Herpetosiphon gulosus: one gene and its partner. The protein of the gene in region 1 interacts with the protein of each later gene in a pairwise test. Links are inferred from orthologs where the notes say so. Each region holds a gene or a part of one and is shown on either strand. Other genes may lie near its edges. The genes, in order: rho and yhbY.

Region 1 (3,292 bases):
AGTTGCCAGGGTACGTTTTGAGTTGATGCGTATGTTCATCAAGCTCAATAATTGTGGTTGCCACTTGATCAAGAAAAGCCCGATCGTGCGAAACTACCAAAATTGCCCCACTATGGGCTTGGAGCCAAGTTTCAAGCCATGCGCTAGCCTGATGGTCGAGGTGATTGGTTGGTTCATCCAATAATAACAAATCGGGGTTGCTAATCAGGAGCGCGGCTAAACCAAGTCGGGTTTTCTCGCCGCCCGATAGCGCTTGGACTGAGCGATCCCGTGGCAGGTGGCTTAATCCCAAGCCCCCCAACACCTGATCAATCCGATGATCAAGCTCATAGCCACCACGCAACTCAAAGCGCTCGGCCACATCGCCATATCGTTCTAAAAGATCGGCAAGTTGATCGGGGTCGGCATGGGCCATTTGGCTGCTTAATTGCTCAAGCTGTTGGCGGAGTTGGCTGAGCTGTTGTTGGCTGGCGGCCAGTAATTGCTCAATATTTAGATCGCTAGGGGTGATTAATTGCTGGGTTAAATAGCCATATTCACAGCCCTCGCCCCAGCGAATTGTACCAGTATCGGCTGGCTCTTGGCCAATAATTAAGCGCAATAAGGTCGATTTACCAACGCCATTCGCGCCGACGAGGCCAATTCGTTCGCCACGATTGAGGATTAACCCGATATCGCTGAGGATTTGATGTGGGCCATAGGCTTTGTTGAGGTTGTTGATCTGCAATAACATAGGTTCGATGATCTCCTAAATTGTTGGATGGGTTCTAAAGCTTGGTTTCCGATCATCAAACGGTTGATTTTCATTGGTAGAACTCCCTAAAACAATCAATAGTTCAAGCTTAGCATGGGTGGTAACTCCCCAACATCAGACAAAAGAACGAGCAACGTAAAATCAAAAGGCAAAATAGTAATGGCGAGGGATCAGGATTCAGGGGTTAGAATGGGCAGTGGAAATATAATGTGCATACAAAGAACATAGAACATAGAGCAAAGAACATAACATTAGAGAAGAGTCATTCGTGTAATTCGTGTAATTCGTGTAATTCGTGGCTAAACCTTAACCTTCGCACGCTTCATCCTTCATCCCTCATCCTTTAAAAAATGCTTCCCTGCCCTCAATGACTGAGAACAGGGAAACATCGCAGTTACGAAGTTTTAGAGGCTCTTGTTGAGGGTCAGCAAGAACTCATCGTTGGTACGGGTTTTGGACATCCGCGTCAGCACCAATTCAGTGCCTTCGTTTTCGCCCAACATACTGACCATACGGCGCAATGTCCAAACTTGGCGCAATTGCTCAGGCAAGAGCAACAATTCATCGCGCCGGGTTGAAGAGCGTGCAATATCGACTGCCGGATAGGTGCGGCGTTCAGCCAAGCGCCGATCCAAGTGCAATTCCATGTTGCCAGTACCCTTGAATTCTTCGTAAATCACGTCGTCCATGCGGCTACCAGTATCGACCAAACAGGTAGCGATAATTGTCAACGAGCCGCCGCCTTCGATGTTACGAGCAGCACCAAAGAAGCGTTTTGGAGGGTACAAGGCCACTGGGTCGATCCCACCAGTCAAGGTTCGGCCTGATGGCGGCATATCCAAGTTGTAAGCCCGCGCCAAACGGGTGATCGAGTCCATCAAAATCACCACATCTTGGCCGCCTTCGACCAAGCGTTTGGCTCGTTCGAGGGTCATTTCAGAAACCTTGGTATGATCTTCAACTGGCTCATCGAAGGTTGAGGCAATCACTTCGCCGCGGACTGAGCGGCGCATATCGGTGACTTCTTCAGGGCGCTCACCAATCAACAAGACCATCAGATGGGCATCTTGATAATTGGTGGTAATACCATTGGCAATCGCCTTCATCAACATCGTTTTACCAGCTTTGGGTGGCGAAACCAGCAGCCCACGCTGACCACGACCGATTGGTGCAATCAAATCAACCAAACGAGTTGAAAGAATTTGCGGCTCAGTCTCCAAAATAAAGCGTTCATTGGGAAAAATCGGGGTCAATTTTTCAAAATGGGGGCGCTTACGAGCTTGCTCAGGGTCCATACCATTAACTAATTCAACCCGCAGCAAACTATAATAGCGTTCACTTTCTTTGGGAGGACGAATCTGGCCGGAGATGCGGTCGCCAGTACGGAGGCCAAAGCGGCGAATTTGAGTTTGCGAGACATACACATCATCGGGGCCAGGCAACATGCGGTCGCTGCGTAGAAACCCGAAACCGTCAGAAACGATATCGAGAATCCCGGTGTTGAAAATATTGCCTGCTTGTTCAGTTTGAGCCTGAATTAATTTGTAAATGAGGTCTTGTTTCTTGAGGCGACTATAGCCAGAGATATCTAGCTCCCGAGCCATTTCTTGGAGGTCGCTCAACGTTTTGTTTTCTAAATCAGCAAGGTTGACCACCGTGCTATCCTCCTACGATGAATTCTTACAGCGGGCGTGCATCATCCGACCTCTTCAAAAAATCAATGGCGTTGCGTGGCGAACTAATAGCATAGTTCAGCCAATATGCCGCACAACCATGCGTTCACGGACGTGCCCACAATGGGAAGCGATCTTGTGAGGGGATGTAACTAATCAGTTGCGTTTTAAAAAGTTGGCTGCTGTTTGGAGATGTGTGAATGTGACGCTGGAAGGGGATTCCCAAATGCGTCGCACGCAGTATACCACGACTGACAAAAGCAAGCAACGCCATTTTTAATCATGACGTTGCTCGATTTTAAGCAATTTCTAAGTCAAGCAGTGACGGTATATTTAGTGCTCGGCAAACGGCAAATCTGAAATCCGCATCAATTTATCCCAACGGTGACGAGACTCGATGTAGCGCACTGTGCCAGAGGCCGAACGCATTACCAACGAGTGAGTGGTAGCACCCCACCCAAAAAATTGTACGCCCTTGAGAAAATCCCCGGTCGTAATTCCCGTCGCCGCCCAAAAAATATTGTCTCCTTGTACCAAATCGTTGGTCGTGTACACTTTGTCGAGATTCAAGCCGTTCTGACGGGCTAGGTCACGCTCACGGTCATTACGCGGCCAGAGCTTACACTGGATCTCGCCACCAGTACACTTCATGGCGCAGGCCGAAATCACCGACTCGGGTGCTCCGCCAATGCCCATGAGAATATCTGCGGGAGCCTCAAGCATGCTCGGCATGAGGCTGGCTGCAACGTCACCATGCAAAATCAGTTTAATCCGCGCTCCCATTTCACGAATCCGCGCAATAACATCGTGATGGCGAGGCCGATCAAGCACAATGACGGTTACATCTTCGACCCGTTTTTTAAGT
Region 2 (3,121 bases), on another replicon or contig:
CACAAGCCAGCAACATGCGGGTGGGTTTATCGACAGCACTTGGCAGCGAAGGCACAATCTCGGCCCATTCATCTTGGAATTGGCGCACCAGGCCCACACCATTCTCTAATTGATCGTAGCCTTCGTACAACGAGCCATCGGGCTGTTCGCGGCCCGCCAACAGATAAAACTCATCCGAGGGATAGACCAAGACCGAGCCATGTTCGGCCATGTAATATTCTTGAAATGGTTCGCAGATGTCGATTACAGCAGCGGCTTCATCGCCACGATATGGCCGCAACTCGACTTCGGTGGCCGCCCCTAACCGCGCACAAAAGCCGAGATTTCCTTCCTTGGCCGCTTGAAACAATTCGTTGGCAACCGGCGCTTCTTCTTGCCAAATTGGCTGAGCTTCCCAGTTGCTATCAATCCATTCGGCGCTTTCGTGCACGCGGATGGCAGCTTTGATGCTTTGGGGTTTTTTGCCCTCAAAACGATAACGGGTTAGGCCAACTGGCACAATCGCGATGCTTTGAACAATTGGATACAACTGACCCAATTCATGGATGGTTTGGGCTAAGGCTGGGCCATCATTCAATTGTGGACATGCCACGACTTGGGTATGCACATCGATGCCCAAATCGCCTAAGCGCCGAATTTGCTCCAACACATCGGGAACATCGGGCTTGCCCAACAAAATTGCCCGCAAGGTACGATCAGTCGCGTGGACTGAAATATACATTGGCCCCAAGCGTTGTTCAGCAATCCGATCCCAATCTTCCTCCTTGAGATTCGTCAATGTTACAAAGTTACCATACAAAAACGACAAGCGATAGTCATCGTCCTTAAGGTAGAGTGTTTTGCGGAATCCTTTAGGCATTTGGGTCAGAAAGCAGAAGGGGCATTTATTATTGCAGGTTCGCAAGCGATCAAATAATGGCTCGACAAAATCGAGGCCAAGCATATCATCGGGGTTTTTGGTCAATTGGATGCTACGTTCTTCGCCAGCTTGGCGCACCAGCAACTCAACTTGATCTTCAGTCATGGCAAAGCGAAAATCAATCACATCGCGCATCACCCGACCGTTGACTTGCAGAATTGCGTCACCAGCTTGTAGCCCAAGTTGCGCACCAGTACTGCCTGCTGCGACTGCTTGAATAACCCCGCCATTGCCTGGTCGAATATTACTAAGATTTGGTTGATATTCCATAGCACATCACTAGTTATTGCGTTAAGCGCGGCTGCTAATCGCACAAAAGGCGCACCTTGCATTGTGCGCCTCATCCGCATTCTATCGCGTCAAATTACCAAGGGCTGTAGCCCAACATTATGTATTATAGCAGAAAGCCTTGATTGTGCTAGACGCTGATTTAGCGTGGCAACACAATCACTTGCTTATCGTCAAGCCGACTTGGACGATACAGAATCGCTACATTGCCCACCAACGCAACCAACGTAGCCTCAGTATCAGCCACCAATTGATCAGTTAATTCGCGCCGTTCTTCTTTAAATTCGCCAAACTTCACTTTGATCAATTCATGGGCATCAAGGGCGGCGGCCACAGCGGCTACCACCGTACTTGAAAGCCCTTGTTTGCCAATTTGCACCACAGGCTTGAGGTCGTGAGCCAAGCGGCGCAAATATTGGCGTTGATTACTATTTAATGTGAGCATGCTTGCCCTTTCAAGCTTCGATTACAATAAAAAACTGCTGGTTTTCACCAGCAGTCATTCGTGGAGCGGGAAACGAGACTCAAACTCGCGACCTTCTCCTTGGCAAGGAGACGCTCTATCAACTGAGCTATTCCCGCATCGCGTTATGGGGTTATTATACACAGCTTGGGGAAAATTGCAAATTTAGGCGCTATGGGCCATTGATATATCCTTGGGCTAGCCCAGCCACAGGACTAGAGCGCCTTTAATTGCTGGTGATTAAAAACAGCAACCACCATTTTATTAATGGTGGTTGCTGCAAAAAGAGCACGGGCCAGGTTTGCTGTGACACCCATAGAGGCAAGCGTACCGTTGCTATCTTTCAATCCTGGCGGAGTTGGCAAACATATGCCGCACAGGACCCGACCCATCGACCATTATAGGCTACAAGCGGCTTTAAGTCAAAAAGTGTTGATCTTTTCATCTGGCATGGTATACTGGCGATGGCCAGAAACAACTACAGCCTATGGTGTCCTAGAAGATAGCGATGTGTCAGAAAGCAGCGATGCCAAAGCAAGTGCATCGCTTTTTTATTGGATACTTAAATTTTTTTTAGGACAAAAGTCACCCTTGACACTTTTAGTGTCAGAGGCCAAAGTAGTAGACGACCATTGGTAGGTAGTCCTTTCTCTTGATATGGTTCAGCTTAAGTACTATCAAAAATTTAGTACCCACGCTTTAGAATATTCGGTTGGCACACGACCAAAGACACCGTACTATTGTAAGTAGCGCTAAGTTTTCAATTTAGGCCAGATTCTCGTTAGAATCCGATGTGGCAAAAGCTTAGCTCAGGATTTAATTTTGGTGTAGTGTGGCACCTATAGCCAGAAAGTAAGCCACCATGAAGTACCTGCGTCGATCAATTATTGCGCTCGTTCTCTATCTCGCTGCGTTTTTCAACATCGAGCGGCTGGACTTCCAGGGCGAGAATGTTATTGACCTACGTTCGTTTGTCTATGTTCTCGGTTTAGCAGCAATCATCATCACGATTATGCTGCCCTATTTTCGGCAACGTCGGCTTTTGGTGGCCCTCACCTATTGGGGTGCGATCTACGCAATTATTCGTTTAGCATTTTTCAATGATGTTTCGTTTGTTGGGGTCGATATCTACCTATCGCTGACTGAATTGGTGTTCTTATTGGTTGGAGTGCGTTTTGGTCACCAAGTTGCCATCGATCTCTACGATTTCGAGCAAGCGGTGATCAATATCACCTTACCACAAGTTAATCGCCAAATTCGCCCGCTCAACGATTCCAACGATGAAATTCAAACTGAGATGGTGCGTAGTCGTCGCCATCGTCGCCCAATGAGTGTTCTGGTGATCAAGCCCGATCCTCAATCAGTCAATCTGGCGATTCATCGCAGTGTCGAAGAAGTGCAGAAATCCATGATGACGCGCTATGTCGTAACGAGTTTAACCCGCGTTGTCG

The links.
Region 2: the proteins of rho (region 1) and yhbY interact in binary tests that used the Escherichia coli proteins (3 or more experiments, as listed by UniProt). The link is inferred for Herpetosiphon gulosus from one-to-one orthologs.

Annotation. Positions count from the first base shown.
Region 1 is NZ_BAABRU010000011.1:137,365-140,656, forward strand. What follows is about bases 285-3,246. They hold rho (transcription termination factor Rho), read right to left. Parts: upstream 2,410-3,246; coding sequence 1,159-2,409; downstream 285-1,158. Other genes in these bases: abc-f (ribosomal protection-like ABC-F family protein), read right to left, coding at 285-733; glpX (class II fructose-bisphosphatase), read right to left, coding at 2,761-3,246. Outside these bases: more of abc-f, read right to left, coding at 1-284; more of glpX, read right to left, coding at 3,247-3,292. UniProt on the Escherichia coli protein: Facilitates transcription termination by a mechanism that involves Rho binding to the nascent RNA, activation of Rho's RNA-dependent ATPase activity, and release of the mRNA from the DNA template.
Region 2 is NZ_BAABRU010000001.1:287,961-291,081, reverse strand. Bases 2-2,792 are described here. They hold yhbY (ribosome assembly RNA-binding protein YhbY), read right to left. Parts: upstream 1,653-2,792; coding sequence 1,350-1,652; downstream 2-1,349. Other genes in these bases: ABEB26_RS01285 (hypothetical protein), read left to right, coding at 2,533-2,792; ABEB26_RS01305 (DUF512 domain-containing protein), read right to left, coding at 2-1,189. Also shown: more of ABEB26_RS01305, read right to left, coding at 1-1; more of ABEB26_RS01285, read left to right, coding at 2,793-3,121.